DNA from 3 places in the Micromonospora sp. WMMD1155 genome. Region 1 is predicted to be linked to each of the others. Evidence: riboswitches for the same ligand, from Rfam matches in the RefSeq annotation. Region 1 holds a riboswitch; each other region holds the start of a gene.

Region 1 (5,741 bases):
GCGGAGCGCTTATCGTGGGAGCGCCACTCCCTGGCTCGGTGCTCGGTCCCCGAGGCACCATGAAGACATGCAGCGTGAGCAGCTCGCCGACTTCCTGCGGCGCCGACGCGAGGCCATCCGCCCCGCCGAGGTCGGCATCGCCGACGGCCCCCGCCGCCGCACCGCCGGCCTGCGCCGCGAGGAGGTCGCCATGCTCGCCGGCATGTCCGTCGACTACGTCGTCCGCCTTGAGCAGGGCCGCAGCAGCCAGCCGTCGACCCAGCTGCTCGGTGCCCTGGCCCGGGCCCTGCGCCTCACGGACGACGAGCGAAGCCACCTGTTCCACCTGGCCGGCCACCAGCCGCCGCCCGCCGACGGCATCGCGCGCCTGGCCCGCGCCGGTCTGGTCCGCCTGCTCGATCTGGTGGGCGACACCCCCGCCATGGTCCTGTCCGACCTCGGCGAGATCCTGGCGCAGAACCGCATGTCGATCCTGCTCAGTGGCGACCACACCGGGCTGACCGGCGACCGGCGCTACGTCGCCTACCGCTACTTCACCGACCCGGCCGTCCGCGACCTCCACGGCCCCGAGGAATGGCAACGGCACGCCCGCCAGCAGGTCGCCGACCTGCGAGCGGTGGCCGGCCGACGGGCCGGGGACCCGGTTGTGACCGGCCTGATCGAGCGGTTGCGGGCTGCGAGCGACGACTTCCGGCGGCTGTGGGCCGAGCACGAGGTGGCGGTGCGCCGGGTCGACCGCAAGACGTTCCTGCACCCGCGCGTGGGCCGCATCACGATGGACTGCGAAACCCTGGTCACCCCCGACCTCGGCCAGCAGCTGCTGGTGCTGACGCCGTCGGACGCCGAGGCCCGGGAGAGGCTTGAGCTGCTGCGCGTGCTGGGGGTCGAGGAGTTCCCGGCCGGCGTGCCTCGCTGACAGTGCCGCGATCGACGGTCGAAGACGCCCCCTAGCGCAGTGAGCGGGCGATCTCGAGCGCCTCGGCCTTGCCGAGGGACCCTTCGAGCCGGTAGCTCACGTCGGCGTCCTGCCAGATCAGCGTCGAGGCGGCCAGTCGGGCGGTCTCCTCGCGGACCTCGCCCGCGCGGTCCACGTACGAGAGCACGTGTGGCCCGTCGACCCAGACGGCGAAGTCACCGTCGACCTGCGTCCACTCCGCCCCCGGCGGGTTGACCTCCTTGTGGAAGGCCAGGTTGAGGCGACCGTCGAACGCGTCGATGCGCAGCGCGCCCCCGTCGTAGAGCAGCGTCGCCACCCGGCAGACGCCCGCCGGGTCGGGGTCGGCGACCAGCACCTGCTCGGGCGTACCCAACGACGCCGGTAGGCGGATCGGGAACCGCACCGCCCGCTGCGCCTCGTCCAGGGCGGCGGTCCGCTGCCCGGGCAACGGCGACGGGGTGCCGCCGGGCAGCGTCGGGGCGGGTGAGGTGGCGATGCCGACCCCGGCGAAGCGCAGCAGCCCGGCGACGGCGTCCGCGACGGCGGCCCGGGTCGGCGGCACCAGCGCGACCAGGAGGGCGACCGACGCCGCCGCGGCGAGCGGGCGCCACCGCCACCGGGGCCGGTCGAGCCGTACGCGGACACCGGCGGTCACGTCGGGCGGCTCGGGTGTGTCCAGCCAGGTGGACAGTTCACGCAATTCCCGTTCGAGGTCACCCATGTCGGACCTCCTCCCGGTCGAGAAGGCCGCGAAGCTTCGCCAACGCCCGGGATGTACGCGACTTCACCGTCCCCCGGGGCCAACCCAGTGCCGCCACCGTCTCCTCCTCGCTGAGATCGAGGAAGAACCGGCACACGATCACCTCACGGTCGCGTACCGGCAGTCGCCGCAGGGCCCGTACCAGTGCCTCCCGGCGCTCCCCGGCGAGGACCGCGCCGACCGCCCCGTCCTCGGCGATCGCGGACGTCGGGTCCGCCGCCGCCCGCAGGACGAGCCCGTCGCGTCGGCCCCGGGACCGGTGCAGGTTGCGGGTCTCGTTGGCGACGATCGCGAGCAGCCACGACCGGAAGGACGACTCGCCCCGGTAACGGGACAGCTTGCGGTACGCCTTCACGAACGCCTCCTGCGTGACGTCCTCGGAGTCCGAACCCGCACCGAGCAGCACCGCCGTCCGGTACGCGGACGCGGTGTGCCGGGCGACCAGGAGGTCGTACGCCTCCAGGTCACCGGCCCGGGCGCGGGTGACGAGAGTGTCGTCGTCCAGGGGAGCCTCCGTTCGGATCACCCTCATGACACCGCTCACGCGTCGCGGGTTCCACAGGGCGCGGGTCAGGTTGCTCCCATCGGACGTGCAGCGTATTGCCAGGATCCGGTGCTGCACTGGAGGAGGTGTCGAGGAGAGGGGCTGGACATGGGCTGGTTCAACCGCCGGGCACGGGGTGCCGGGACGACTCCGACGAAGCTGGACCGGGAGGCGACCCGCGAGGACCTCGCGGCGCTGGAGGCGTTCGTCGTCGACAAGCGGGGCGTGGAGTTCTACCTGGAGCCGGAGACCACCGCGACGGACACCACGGTGGTGGCGATCGCGCACGACGGTGAGTGGATCCGCCGTCGCACCGGTACGCCTCGCGCGGCGGGGGCGATCGCCCGCAAGCACGCGGTGCCGCTGTACGAGGCGGCGCGCACCGGCTACCCGGAACGGATGCGGGTGTGGAACCGCGCCCACCCGGAGCGCCACGCCCGCTGAGACCCGCCGGCTCAGGCGTCCCCGACGGCTGAGCGGGCCTGCTCGGCGGTCATCGGCTCGGCGTGGCTGGAGACGTACCAGTGGTAGCCGTCGTCGAGTAGTCGGCGGACCAGGCCCAGGTCGGGGCCGTCCTCGGGTCGGCGCAGGTGTGCCGGTGGCGGGTAGAAGCAGTCGCCCAACAGCATGACGCCCGAGTCGGGCACGAGAACGACTGTCGAGTCCGGCGCGTGCCCACCTCCGACGTGCCGCAGGTGCACCCCCACCGGCAACTCCTCGACGTCGGTGAAGGTCCGGGTGGGTGGCAGGACGGTGAAGTCCTCCCAGGAGGCCACCGCCCGTGCCCGCGCCCGGAAGCTCGGGCCGAGGCGAGGGTCGGCGCGTACCTGCTCGTCCAGGTAGTGGTGGCTCCACGGCCGGGCGGCCTCGGCGCGCAGCAGCGGCACGGCCGCCTCGTGCCCGACGATCTCCACGTCGGGCCACGCGCAGGCGCCCCAGACGTGATCCCAGTGGTGGTGGGTGTAGACGAGCCAGCGTGGCCGCGGTAGCCCGGCCGCGGCGAGCGCGGCCTGGATCTCGCGGGCGTGCGCGGGGCTCTGCCCAGCGTCGATCATCACACTGCCGCGTTCGTCGGCCACGAAGGCGACGCTCGCCTGGACCTCATCCGGGTCGGGGTCGCCCGGACAGAGCCAGACCCGGCCGGCCAGGTGGTGGAACCTCGGGGCGACGATGGTGATCGACCTCCGGGATTGATCGCGGACGCTGGTGTGGCGTCCGCCGATCCTAGGCGAGCGGGTCGGCCAGCGCCGTCCCGCCGGACGATCGGCGCGGGCCAGGGCAGGTGCGGCCGTCCTTTGCTCTGCATATCCATATGCACCGGTGACGCTCCGTGCCCGGTGCCTACAGGTATGCAGAGCAAAGGACGCGAAGCATTAATCCGGGGCACTGAAACGCGCGTGGCCGCGGCCCCGGTGATCGCCGAATGTCGATCTGCGCAGCCCGCCGGGCGGGTCTGGACCGGCGTTGACCCGCGGCGGAGGGGTGTGGCAGCATTCGCGGCCTGACGGCAGTGAAGGAAGTCGGTGCGATTCCGACGCGGTCCCGCCACTGTCACCGGGGAGTGATCCCCCCTCGTGAGTCACGGCCGTGTGTCTGCGGTTGGAAGGCCGGGGGAGAGCGTCGATCCGGAAGCCAGGATACTTCGGCCGTCGGGACGTACCCCAGGGCGTGGACACCCGAGGAGGACCCGATGACGCACGGCGTCTCATTCATCGACGACTGTCGTCGTAACCCGCGCTTCGCCGCGCCCGCGACCGGTCACGCCCCGCTGAGCTGAGCCCTCGCCGCCGGCCGGGCCCGTCGCTCGCGCCCGCGAGCCGACCGCCCCGCCGGCGTACCGGCTGACGCCGCACCCACCCGCATCGTCGCGGTCACCCTCATGGTGGCCGGGGCGTCACTCACCGGAGCCTGCCGTGCGCATCCTGTTGCTCTCCACCGCCGACACCGACCTGCTGGCCGCCCGGGCCAGCGGCGCCGACTACCGGCTGGCCAACCCCGCCCGGGTCGCCGCCGATGAGGTGCCCGCCCTGCTCGACGGCGTGAACCTCGTCGTCGTACGCCTGCTCGGCGGTCGACAGGCGTGGCCGGACGGTATCGCGGCGGTGCTCGAAACCGGGGTGCCGACCGTCGTGCTCGGCGGTGAGGCGCTGCCCGACGCGGAGCTGATGGCCGTCTCCACAGTGCCGTCCGGAGTGGTCACGCAGGCGCTGGCGTACCTGGTCGAGGGCGGCCCGGGCAACCTGGGGCAGCTGGCCCGGTTCCTCTCCGACACGGTGCTGCTCACCGGTGAGGGGTTCGCCGCGCCCGCACCCACCCCGACGTACGGCGTCCACCGTGAGTACCCCACGAATCCGGAGCAGCCCACCGTCGGGATCGTCTTCTACCGGGCGCACGCCCTCGCCGGTAACACCGGATTCGTCGACGTGCTCGCGGACGCGGTCCGCGCGGCCGGCGGCAACCCGCTGCCGATCTTCTGCGGCTCGCTGCGCGGGCTTACCACCGGGGCCGGCCCGCTCGGGCTCTTCGCCCGCTGCGACGCCCTGCTGGTCACCGTCCTCGCGGCGGGCGGCGCCGTCGCCGCGGACGCGTCCGGGGGCGGCGACGAGGACGCCTGGGACGTCGGCGCCCTGGCCGCCCTGGAGGTGCCGATCATCCAGGCACTCTGCCTGACCAGCACCCGGAAGCAGTGGGCCGACAGCGACGCCGGGCTGTCCCCGTTGGACGCCGCGATGCAGGTGGCCATCCCCGAGTTCGACGGCCGAATCATCACCGTGCCGTTCTCGTTCAAGCAGATCGACTCGGACGGCCTCTCGGTCTACGCCGCCGATCCCGAGCGAGCCGCCCGGGTCGCCGGGATCGCGGTGCGCCACGCCCGGCTGCGGTACCTTCCCAACCCGGACAAGCGGGTCGCCGTGGTGCTCAGCTCGTACCCCACGAAGCACTCCCGGGTCGGCAACGCGGTCGGGCTGGACACCCCGGTCTCGGCGGTCCGGCTGCTCGCCGCGCTGGCCGAGGACGGCTACGACCTGGGCGACGCGCCGCCGCCCACCGACGGGGACGCGTTGATCCACGCGCTGATCGCCGCCGGTGGGCACGACGTGGAGTGGCTCACCCCGGAGCAGTTGGCCGCCGCCGAGGCCCGGATACCGGGGGACACGTACCGGCGGTGGTTCGACCAGGTCCCGACCGAGCTGCGCGAGCGGATGCGGGAACACTGGGGTGAGCCGCCCGGCGAGCTGTACACCGACGGCGGGGACATCGTGCTCGCCGGTCTGCGCTTCGGCAACGTGGTGCTGCTGATCCAGCCGCCACGCGGGTTCGGGGAGAACCCGATCGCCATCTACCACGACCCGGACCTGCCGCCGAGCCACCACTACCTGGCCGCGTACCGCTGGCTGGCCGCGCCCGTCGCCGACGGCGGCTTCGACGCGGACGCCGTGGTGCACCTGGGCAAGCACGGCACCCTCGAATGGCTGCCCGGCAAGGGTCTCGGTCTGGCC
Region 2 (5,741 bases), 680 kb from region 1:
GCTGGCCCGGGACCTGCCACCGAGCGACGCCGCCTACGACTACCGGCAGGCGCCGGTCGAGGTGATCGGTCAGGCCCGGCGGATAGCGCGGGTCTGCCAGACGTACGGAGTCACGCTGCCCGAGGCGGCGTTGGCGTTCGTCCGTCGGCACCCGGCCGTCGTCTCGACCGTGGTCGGCGTGCGTGACGCGGTCCAGGCGACCGAGACCCTGCGTCGCTTCGACACCGACGTCCCGGACCAGCTCTGGGCGGCACTGTACGAGGCGGGGCTGCTCGACGTGCAGCCCTGAGGGTCAGCGGTCAGGATCGCGGCGTCTCGGTCGTGGTCGCCTCACCGTCGTCGGGCAGCCCCTGCAACGACTCCTCCACACCGATCAGGTGGTTCGCCATCCGGGTGCGGGCCCGCTCCGGGTCACGCGCCACCAGGGCCTTCAGGATCGCCACGTGTTCGTCGTGGGTACGCCGGTCCGCGCCCTCCTCGTGCAGGCTCCGCCAGAGCCGCCCGCGGATGGTGCGACCGGCGAACGCCTCGATCAGGCCGACGAGCACCGGATTCTCGGCGTGCACGGCGATGATCCGGTGGAAGGCGATGTCGATCTCGAGGATGCGTTCGTGGTCCTGCGGTGACTGGCCGACCATCCGGGCCGCCTCATCGAGGAGTTCCCCCGCCTGGGCGAGGGCCTCGTCGGTGATCCTGGTCGCGGCCAACCGGGCCGCCTCACACTCCAGCAGCCGCCGGACGGTGTGGATGTGCCGTGGGTCGCCCTGACCCTGGAAGTCGACCACGAAGCCCATCGGGGCCAGCAGTTGCGGTGCGTCGAGGTTGGTGACGTAGGTGCCGTCACCCTGACGGATGTTGACGATGCCGAGGATCGACAGCGCCGACATCCCCTCGCGCAGGGAGCCGCGCGAGACGCCGAGCGACTCCGCGAGGTCCTTCTCGATCGGCAGACGGTCCCCGGGCTTGAACTTGCCGTCCAGGATCATCCGCTTGATGCCGTTCACCACTTCGTCAGTGCGAGACATGACCCCCCTAGCGGCCGGCGGATGTGGCCGTCCCACCCGCGATCACGTACGGCTCCGGAGATGACACGGTAGTCGGGTCCGCCGCCGCCCAGTAGTGGCCGTCGGGAAAGCGGTAGAGCGCGATCGATTCGGGGCGCATCCGGGTGGAGTAGCCGGGCTGGTCGGGCAGGACGTAGCCGCTGCCCGAGCCGGTGTCACTGATGACGCACGGGTCGGTGAAGTGCTCGTGCAGGTGGTCGACGAACTCGGTGACCCGGTTGGTGAGATCTCCCGAGACCGCGACGTAGTCGAGCACCGACACGTGTTGGACCATCTCGCACAGCCCGACGCCCCCGGCGTGTGGGCAGACCGGTACGTCGAACTTCGCGGCGAGGAGCAGCACGGCGACGATCTCGTTGATGCTGGCCAGCCGGCCGGTGTCCAACTGGCAGAAGTCGATGGCCCCGGCCTGGAAGAGCTGCTTGAACATCACCCGGTTGTGGCAGTGCTCGCCGGTGGCGACGCCGATCGGGGCGACGGCCCGGCGGACGGCCGCGTGGCCGAGGATGTCGTCCGGGCTGGTCGGCTCCTCGATCCAGAGCGGCTTGAACCGGGCGAGGGCGGTGACCCACTCGATGGCCTGACCGACGTCCCACACCTGGTTGGCGTCGATCATCAGGTTGCGGTCCGGGCCGAGGATCTCCCGGGCGATCGCGCACCGGCGGATGTCGTCGTCGAGGTTGGCGCCCACCTTGAGCTTGACGTAGCCGTAGCCGCTGTCGACCGCTTCCTGACACAGCCGGCGCAGCTTGTCGTCGCCGTAGCCGAGCCACCCGGCCGAGGTGGTGTAGGCGGGGTAGCCGGTCCGGACCAACTGGGCGAGGCGGTCGGTCTTGGTGCTCTCCTTGGCCCGCAGGATGGCCAGTGCCTCGTCCCGGGTCAGCGCGTCGGACAGGTAGCGCAGGTCCGCGATGTCGACGAGTTGTTCGGGGGACATGTCCACCAGGAGCCGCCACAGCGGCTTGCCGGCGAGCCGGGCGACCAGGTCCCACGAGGCGTTCAGCACGGCCGCGAGCGACAGGTGGACGACGCCCTTCTCGGGACCGAGCCACCGCATCTGCGAGTCGGACGTGAGGAGGCGGTAGACCGCCCCCATGTCGGCCGCCATCGTCGCCACGTCCAGGCCGACGAGGAGCTGTGCCTGGTGGACCGCCGCGGCGGCGACGATGTCGTTGCCCCGACCGATGGTGAAGGTCAGGCCGTGGCCCGCGAGCGGCGCGCCCACGCTGTCGGTGCCGTCGGTGTGCAGGACGACGTAGGCCGCCGAGTAGTCGCCGTCCTTGTTCATGGCGTCTGACCCGTCAGCGGTCAGGGAGGTGGGGAAGCGGACGTCCTCGACGGTGACGGCAGTGATCTGCGGCATGCGCTCCTCGCCCGACTAGGCAAAAGATCAGATGATCATTCGGAGTATACGGAGGCTGGATCAGGCGCGTCAACGACGGCGATCACCCGGTCGGTACAGACATCCAATGTTTCTCGTCGATGGTGACCGGCGGGTAATCGGCCGTTCGCGGGTGCCGCGTTCGGATCCCGGACGACCGCCAAGATGGCGCCGAGGCCCTCGCAGCGGGCCGAGCGTCCGCGTTCGACCCCTACTTTCGAGGATTTCGGCGCAGCTCAAGGGCTTACGTTGTTCGAACTGAACCGTCGGCCGGTGATGCGTGTCGGGTCGCGAACGGCCGCCCGTCAACCGGATCGAGGGCAAGAATCGGCGGTCGAGCGGTGTTCTTGAAGATTGGATGTTCGCCTCGGTTGAGCGTATCGACGGTGGATTATGAGCAAGGTTCCTTACATCTGGATCCTGCATACATCGCATCTTTGTGAATCGCGGTCGTCGTACTGCGGGGGTCGTCGGCATTCGGGCCCGTCTGGGGCCGGGCGGCCGGGCCGCGCTCGGGTGACGGTCGTCACCGCCTCCGTCGCCGACACGCCGACACCGACATGTGGGGTGTGACAACCGCTGGGTCCCTATATATGGTGTCGAGCGCAGCTGGTTCGGCCGCTCATCCGGAGCGGTCGAGGCAAGAGGGAACCCGGTGGAAATCCGGGACTGTCCCGCAGCGGTGAGTGGGAACGACAGCCGTCATCAGCACTGGGCCACACGGTCTGGGAAGCGACGGCCGGTAGGAGACCGGCGAGCCCGGTCGTGCCCACGAGTCCGAAGACCTGCCAGCGCGCCGCGTACCCGGACCCGGGTGTGCGGCGGTCCGAGGCCGCGTGGGACGGCTGACGCCACCTGACCCACGCCGCCGGTGTGGCGTCCGTCGGTGTCTGTCTCCGCGCGTTCGGGCCCCCAGGTCTCGAACTCCGAGGAGCGAGTGGTGACAGTCACCGAGGTAGTCCCGGCCAGTGCCGACGCGGCCCAGCGGCGGACGCCGATGCAGGTCCGCAAGCGCGACGGCGGCACCGAACCCGTGGACGTGAACAAGATCGTCCGAGCGGTCGAGCGGTGGGCCGACGACCTGACCGACGTCGACCCGATGCGGGTGGCCACCCGTACCATCAGCGGCCTCTACGACGGCGCGACCACCGCGGAACTGGACCGGCTCTCCATCCAGACGGCGGCCGAGATGATCGGTGAGGAGCCGCAGTACTCACGCCTCGCGGCGCGGCTGCTCGCCGGGTACGTCGACAAGGAGGTGCGTCGACAGGGCATCACCTCGTTCAGCGCGGCGATCCGGGTCGGGCACGCCGAGGGTCTGATCGGTGACGACACCGCCGCGTTCGTCGCCGCGCACGCCGCGGTGCTCGACGAGGCCGTCGACCCGGACGGCGACCGGCGGTTCGAGTACTTCGGGCTGCGCACGGTGTACGACAGGTACCTGCTGCGCCACCCCACCAGCCGACTCGTGCTGGAGACCCCGCAGTACTGGCTGCTGCGGGTGGCCTGTGGCCTGTCCCGTACGCCGGACGAGGCGGTCGGCTTCTACCGGCTGATGTCCAGCCTGGCCTACCTGCCCAGCTCGCCGACCCTGTTCAACTCCGGCACCCGGCACACCCAGATGTCCTCCTGCTACCTGGTCGACTCACCGCTGGACGAGTTGGACTCGATCTACTCGCGCTACGCCCAGGTCGCCAACCTGTCCAAGTTCGCCGGTGGCATCGGCATCGCGTACTCCCGGGTCCGGTCCCGGGGCGCCCTGATCCGGGGCACCAACGGGCAGTCCAACGGGATCGTGCCGTGGCTGCGCACGCTGGACGCGAGCGTCGCGGCGGTCAACCAGGGCGGCCGGCGCAAGGGCGCGGCGTGCGTCTACCTGGAGCCGTGGCACCCGGACGTCGAGGAGTTCCTGCACCTGCGGGACAACACCGGCGAGGACGCCCGCCGCACCCACAACCTGAACCTGGCCAACTGGGTGCCCGACGAGTTCATGCGCCGGGTCGAGGCCGACGAGATGTGGTCGCTGTTCGACCCGCACGAGGTGCCCGAACTGCCCGACCTGTGGGGGGAGCGGTTCGACGCCGCGTACCGCGAGGCCGAGGCGCAGGGCCGCTACGTCCGGCAGGTCCCGGCGCGGGAGTTGTACGGGAAGATGATGCGGACCCTGGCCCAGACCGGCAACGGGTGGATGACCTTCAAGGACGCGTCGAACCGGCTGTGCAACCAGACCGCCGAACCGGGCAACGTCGTGCACCTGTCCAACCTCTGCACCGAGATCGTCGAGGTGTCCAGCGACGCCGAGACCGCCGTGTGCAACCTCGGCTCGGTGAACCTCGCCGCCCACCTCGCCGACGGTGGCATCGACTGGGAGCGGCTGCGCGCCACGGTCCGTACCGCGGTGACCTTCCTCGACCGGGTCATCGACATCAACTACTACCCGACCGCGCAGGCGGCGGCGAGCAACCCCCGCTGGCGGCCCGTCGGGCTCGGGCTGATGGGCCTGCAGGACGTCTTCTTCGCGCTGCGGCTGCCGTTCGACTCGCCGGCCGCGCGGGAGCTGTCCACCCGGGTCAGCGAGGAGTTGTACCTGACCGCGCTGGAGACCTCCGCCGACCTGGCCCGCCGGGTCGGTGCGCACCCGGCGTACCCGCAGACCCGGGCCGCGCGGGGCGACCTGCAACCGGACCTGTGGGGCGTCGAGGGTACGCAGACCGCCCGGTGGGACGCGCTGCGGGAGCAGGTCGCGGCGCACGGGCTGCGTAACTCGCTGCTCGTGGCCGTCGCCCCGACCGCGACCATCGCCTCGATCGCCGGGTGCTACGAGTGCATCGAGCCGCAGGTGTCCAACCTGTTCAAGCGCGAGACGCTGTCCGGGGAGTTCCTCCAGGTCAACACCGCTCTGGTCCGCGAGCTGAAGGCCCGTGGTCTGTGGACCGACCGGATCCGGTCGGCGATCAAGCGGGCCGAGGGGTCGGTGCAGGACATCGCCGAGCTGCCGGTCGGCGTCCGGGAGTTGTTCCGCACCGCGTGGGAGCTGCCGCAGCGGGCGCTGATCGACCTCGCCGCCGCCCGTGCCCCGTTCATCGACCAGTCGCAGTCGCTGAACCTGTTCCTGGCCGCGCCGACCATCGGCAAGCTCTCCTCGATGTACCTGTACGCCTGGAAGGCCGGGCTGAAGACCACCTACTACCTGCGCTCGCGCCCCGCGACGCGGATCCAGCAGGCCACCGTCAGCACCGTCGCGCCCGTGGCCGTCGCGCCCGTCGCGCTCGACGCGGAGGCGCTGGCCTGCTCGC
Region 3 (5,741 bases), 970 kb from region 1:
CGCTGCCCGGCCCGGGGACCGGCGCGCCGACGGTGCTGTTCGTCGAGTGGCTCGACCCGTTGATGCCGGGCGGGCACTGGGTGCCCGAGCAGATCGCCGCCGCGGGCGGGCGGTCGCTGCTGCTCGGTCCGGGGGCGCACAGCACCCCACACCCGTGGTCGGTGGTCGCCGACCTGGCCCCGGACGTGGTGGTGTTCGGGCCGTGTGGGTTCACCCCCGAACGGACCGTCGACGAGCTGTCCGTGGCAGCCGGGCAACCCGGCTGGGCGGACCTGCCTGCGGTTCGTCGGGGCCAGGTGTGGGTGGTCGACGGACCCGCCTACTTCAACCGCCCAGGCCCGAGGGTCGTCGACGGCGCGGAGATCCTCGCCGCCATCCTCGACGGCCGCCCGGATTCCCGCGCTCTGCAGATACCCGTTAGCGCAGGTTGACGCTGCCGAGCGGCCGACGCGGGCATCGGATGCGCGTTGCCGCAACGCACGGTGGGGCGACGGCACGCCGCCCCACCGTGCGCTCAGGTGAGCGTGCTGCGGACCTCGCCGGCGCCGCTGACCAGACGGGTCAGGGCCTGCTCGACCTCCGGGTAGCCGCGGGTCTTCAGGCCGCAGTCGGGGTTGACCCAGAGTCGGTCAGCGGGCACCGCCGCGACGGCGCGGCGTAGCGCGTCGGTGACCTCCGCCTGCTCTGGTACGCGGGGTGAGTGGATGTCGTACACCCCGGGGCCGACACCCCGTTCATAGCCGGTCGTGCGCAGATCGTCGAGGATCTCCATCTTCGACCGGGACGCCTCGATGCTGGTGACGTCCGCGTCGAGAGCGTCGATCGCGGGCAGGACCTCGCCGAACTCGGAGTAGCACAGGTGGGTGTGGATCTGGGTGGCGTCGGCGACTCCGCTGGTGGCGAGCCGGAACGCCCCGACCGCCCAGTCCAGGTACGCGCGCTGCTCGGCCCGACGCAGCGGCAGTGTCTCCCGCAGGGCGGGTTCGTCGACCTGGATGATGCGGATGCCAGCGGCTTCCAGGTCGCGGGCCTCGTCGCGCAGCGCGAGAGCGACCTGGTTGGCGGTGTCGGCGAGGGGTTGGTCGGTGCGGACGAACGACCAGGCCAGGATCGTCACGGGTCCGGTGAGCATGCCCTTGACCGGTCGGTTCGTCAGCGACTGCGCGTAGGTGGACCAAACGACGGTCATCGGCCCGGTCCGGGTGACGTCGCCGTAGATGATCGGAGGGCGTACGCACCGGGAGCCGTACGACTGCACCCACCCGTTGACCGTGGCGGCGAACCCGTCGAGCTGCTCACCGAAGTACTGCACCATGTCGTTGCGTTCCGGCTCGCCGTGCACCAGCACGTCCAGCCCGAGTCGTTCCTGCACGGCGATGACGTGGGCGACCTCGGCGCGCATCCGCTCGGCGTAGCCGCTGTCGTCGAGCCGACCGGCCCGGTGCGCCGCGCGGGCCTGCCGCAGCTCCGTGGTCTGCGGGAAGGATCCGATGGTGGTGGTGGGCAGGGGTGGGAGGTTCAGCCGGGCCTGCTGGGTGGCGGCCCGCTGCGCGTACGGCCCGCGCCGTAGGTGCTCGGGACGCAGCGCGTCCAGTCGGGCTCGGACTGCGTCGTTGCGCCAGGCCGCCGGGGTCACGGGCAGGGCAGGGGGAAGGGCGCCGACACCGTCGCGCAGGGCGCGTCCGAGAGCGACGACCTCGTCGACCTTCTGCCTGGCGAACGCGAGCCGGACACGCAGGTCCGGGTCCAGGTCAGGTTCGGCGGCGAGGTCCACCGGCACGTGCAGCAACGAACAGGACGTCGACACCGCGACATGGTCGGCCAGGGCGGTCAGTACGGCACCGGTCGCGGTGGCGGTGCGAAGGTCGGTACGCCAGATGTTGCGCCCGTCCACCAGCCCGGCGACGATCGTCTTCCCGCGTAGCGGGCCGGCGGCGGCGAGGCGGTTCAGGTTGCCCGGCCCGGCGACCAGATCGATGCCGACCGCCTCGACCGGGGTGCCCAGCAGTGCCGGCAACGCGTCGCCGAGGTCACCGAAGTACGACGCGACGAACAACCGCGGCCGGTGCTTCACAACGCCGAGCCGGCGGTACGCGGCGCGCAGCGCGGCGATCTCCTGCGGGGTGCGGTCGGCGGCGTACGCGGGCTCGTCGAGCTGCACCCATTCGACCCCGGCACCGGCCAAGACGCCGAGGATGTCCTCGTAGACAGCGATCAGGTCGTCGAGCCGGTCGAAGGGCCGGAACCCTTCCGGCGCGTCGTCGGTGGCCTTGGACAGCAGGAGGTAGGTCGCCGGTCCGACCAGCACCGGCCTGGTGGTGACGCCGAGCGCCTTCGCCTCGCCGTACTCCCGCACCGCCTTGTCCGTCCGAGCGGTGAACGCTGTGCCTGGGCCGACCTCCGGCACCAGGTAGTGGTAGTTGGTGTCGAACCACTTCGTCAGCTCCAGCGCCGGCTCCCGCTCCGTGCCACGCGCCATGGCGAAGTAGGTGTCCAGGTCGCCGAGACCGAGGCGGCGGAACCGGTCCGGGACCGCGTCGACCAGAACGGTGGTGTCGAGCACCTGGTCATAGAACGAGAACGTGTTCGACGGGATCGCGTCCAGGCCGGCGTCGCGCAGCGTGCGCCACACATCGGCGCGGAGGCTGGCGGCAGTCTCTTGAAGGGTGGTCGCGTCGATCCGGCCCGCCCAGTAGGACTCGACGGCGTGCTTGAGTTCGCGGTGCGGACCGATGCGGGGATAGCCGAGCACGGTGCTCAGCCCGAACGGTGTGGTCACGGAACAGGTGTCCTTCCCTCGAGGTCGACCACCGACCACACTGGAGGGACACGGCAGGGCGCGGACGACGGCCGGGCCTCGCCCTGACCCTCCCGAGAGGCCGACGGCGGCGCACGCGGACGCGTACGCGGTGCGGGCAGGTCTTCGGACTCGTGGGCGTGACCGGGGCGACCCGATCTCCTACTGGCCGTCGCTTCCCAGACGCTCACGCGTCCAGTGCGTGTGACGGCGGTCGTTCCCACTCACCGCTGCGGGGCAGTCCCGGTTTCCCACCGGGTTCCCTCTTACGACGCCACACCGAGGCGGTGCGGCGAACCAGCACTGCCGACCATCGTACGGCCGGAAGCTGATCCCCGGTGCCGCTGTCGCAGGCGGATTCTCCCTGTCGCCCAGAGTTGGACGGGCCGGGAGTCCGGTCGTGCCCGGACTCCCGGCCAAGGCCGACTACGGCGGGGAGATGGACGGAGCCTGCCCGGAGCCGAAGCGCCATCCTTCGACGGTGCCCTGGGCGGGGTTGTAGCTGCTCGCGCCGAGGGTGCTGTAGGACCAGGTACCGCCGGGTACGGCGTGCCAGTACGACCAGTACGCGGTGGCGGGCGGCGTGTTGACGCACGGCTCGGCGGCGGCTGTGGGATAGCCGTTGATCCGGCAGACGAAGGCAAGACCCCACCGTTGGGTACCCGTCACGGCGAAGCCGGCTCCCTGCAACGCGGCCAGGCCGGTCGGCGGATCACCGAGCCGGCAACCGGTCTGGACACCGAGGCCGAACGCAGTGAGGTCGACCACCACCGTGACGCCCGCACCCGGGGCGCACGCCGCCGCGTGCGCGGCACGTGGCACCGGGTCGACGGCGACCAGGCCGACGCTGACGACGGCCGCCGCGAGCAGCAGTGCCATTCGGCGGCGGCATCGACCTTGTTGAGGGTGGGCGGCGACGCCGTGGCGGCGGCCGGTACGGCTGTCAGTGACAGCGTGAGCACGGCCAGCGCAGCGGCTACGACTGCGGGCGCGGTGCCGGAGGGGGCGGTTGACCATGAAGCGACGCCTTTCCGGGCTCCGATGGTCCGAGACGACCCGACTCCGGTTCGGGCGGCTCCGACCCGTGGGCCACGACGGGTGGGGAGGCTGGTCACGCGGACTGGCGGGTAATCGGGCTCGCGGCGTCACTACGTTTGTCGCCGCCTACCGTTGCGGGCCAGCGCCGGACTTCGACCGGACTTCCCCCGTCAGCACACAGGTATGAAGTTGTGACGGACAGTGTTCCCACGGGTGGGGCTCGCCGTCAAGGCCCTGATCCGACGGGTGCTAACGACGCAGACCTTCCGATCCGGGCAGTCGCGTCCCCACTCTCGGCTCTTGTTGCAAGATAGTGGCAACAGCCATAATGAGGCAGCATTGAGAGGACGTACTCCATGGCCGTGTACAACCTGCCCGACCTGCCCTACGACTACGGCGCACTCGAGCCCGCCATGTCCGGCGAGATCCTGGAGCTGCACCACGACAAGCACCACGCCGCATACGTCAAGGGCGCCAACGACGGGCTCGACCGGCTCGCCGAGGCCCGCGACAAGGGCGACTACGCAACCCTGGTCGGCCTGGAGAAGACGTACGCGTTCAACCTGTCCGGGCACGTCCTGCACTCGATCTTCTGGAACAACCTGTCCCCGGACGGCGGTGACCGCCCCGACGGTGAGCTGGCGGCGGCGATCGACGAGCACTTCGGCTCCTTCGACGGGTTCGCCGGTCAACTGTCCGCGGCGACCAAGGGTGTGCAGGGTTCCGGCTGGGGCGTGCTGGCGTGGGAGCCGCTGAGCCAGCGGCTGATCGTGGAGCAGGTCTACGACCACCACGGCAACGTCGGGCAGGGGTCCACCCCGATCCTGGTGTTCGACGCCTGGGAGCACGCCTACTACCTGCAGTACCGCAACGTGCGCCCGGACTACGTGGACCGGCTGTGGAACCTGGTCAACTGGACCGACGTCATCTCCCGTTTCGACGCCGCCCGCGCCGCCACCCCGAAGATCTGATCCCGGCGTGAGCGGGTACACCCCCGAGGCGGCCGAGATCGTCCAACGCGCCGCCGGGGTCATCGCCGCCAAGCATCGCGGTGACCTCCCCGGTGCGGAGGCGTTGATGTCGGCGTTCAGTTCCGAGCAGGCCCGTACCCTCGGTTTCTACCTGTTGGCCGATCTCGCTCTGGGTTTGGTGAAGGCGCAGAGCGGCCAGTCGATGGACGATCTGGTCCGGGAGCTGTCGTTGCTCTTGGCCGAGACCGCCCAGTCCCCGCCTGCATGACGGTCCGCTGGGTTCCGCCCGTCGGCGGAACCCAGCGGACAACAGCAGCTTCTACCGCCCACCTCGGGGAGGCCCGATGCGCCGGAAGATCGAGCACCGTGTCCTGACAGTGGACGGCCAGCAGATGGCGGTGTTGGCCGTGGCTGACTTCCAACGACTTGAGACCGCCCGTCGGCAGCTCGGTGCCAGCGAGAGTCAGGCGCACCAGCTTCGCCAGCAGTTGCGAGACGTTCAACGTCGTGTTGCCCGCTTGGAGAATCTGCTCGCTGTGTCGTCCCGCTCCGGGGTGCCGGAGCGGGAAGCAACAGGGGTGTGTGCGCGCTGTACCGGTGAGGCCGACGATCCGGTCGGCCCAGCGGCGCCGCAGGCTCTGGTCGTGGCTGATGACCAGGACCTCGGCCTGCGGCCCGCGATGTCACGTCGCCTGATGGTCGACCCGATCGGCTAATTGATCAACGAAGTGGTCATGCCGTGACGCCGCTGACCATCCCACTGACGGCGATCAGACGCCGTAGCGGAGGTAGATCGTGTCGCCGACGGTCACTGTCGTGCCGCGGGTCGCGGTGGCCAGGGTGCTGCCGTCGCGGGACACCTTCCAGGTGGACGAGCCGCTGTTGGCCAGGCCGTTGATCGTGGTCACGGTGCCGGTGCCACTGGTGGGAAGAAG

What was found. A riboswitch is a leader RNA that binds a small molecule or an ion and turns the genes downstream of it on or off. The one in region 1 is predicted to bind cobalamin.
Region 2: linked by a shared signal. The riboswitch ahead of O7617_RS31325 (ribonucleoside-diphosphate reductase subunit alpha) and the one ahead of cobN (cobaltochelatase subunit CobN) in region 1 are both predicted to bind cobalamin.
Region 3: linked by a shared signal. The riboswitch ahead of metE (5-methyltetrahydropteroyltriglutamate--homocysteine S-methyltransferase) and the one ahead of cobN (cobaltochelatase subunit CobN) in region 1 are both predicted to bind cobalamin.

What each region holds. Positions count from the first base shown of each region.
Region 1 covers NZ_CP120742.1:6,146,815-6,152,555, forward strand. Annotated here, with positions in the region: gene O7617_RS28020 (helix-turn-helix transcriptional regulator) at 68-916, shown strand; gene O7617_RS28025 (hypothetical protein) at 948-1,658, opposite strand; gene O7617_RS28030 (RNA polymerase sigma factor) at 1,651-2,223, opposite strand; gene O7617_RS28035 (hypothetical protein) at 2,350-2,685, shown strand; gene O7617_RS28040 (MBL fold metallo-hydrolase) at 2,697-3,419, opposite strand; cobalamin riboswitch at 3,755-3,884, shown strand; gene cobN (cobaltochelatase subunit CobN) at 4,155-5,741, shown strand, end outside.
Region 2 covers NZ_CP120742.1:6,830,951-6,836,691, reverse strand. Annotated here, with positions in the region: gene O7617_RS31340 (aldo/keto reductase) at 1-289, shown strand, start outside; gene O7617_RS31335 (FadR/GntR family transcriptional regulator) at 300-1,025, opposite strand; gene O7617_RS31330 (enolase C-terminal domain-like protein) at 1,033-2,427, opposite strand; cobalamin riboswitch at 3,039-3,253, shown strand; gene O7617_RS31325 (ribonucleoside-diphosphate reductase subunit alpha) at 3,443-5,741, shown strand, end outside.
Region 3 covers NZ_CP120742.1:5,180,906-5,186,646, forward strand. Annotated here, with positions in the region: gene O7617_RS23795 (ABC transporter substrate-binding protein) at 1-431, shown strand, start outside; gene metE (5-methyltetrahydropteroyltriglutamate--homocysteine S-methyltransferase) at 515-2,779, opposite strand; cobalamin riboswitch at 2,897-3,114, opposite strand; gene O7617_RS23805 (hypothetical protein) at 3,224-3,676, opposite strand; cobalamin riboswitch at 3,902-4,050, opposite strand; gene O7617_RS23810 (superoxide dismutase) at 4,192-4,806, shown strand; gene O7617_RS23815 (superoxide dismutase) at 4,814-5,074, shown strand; gene O7617_RS23820 (hypothetical protein) at 5,151-5,522, shown strand; gene O7617_RS23825 (hypothetical protein) at 5,577-5,741, opposite strand, start outside.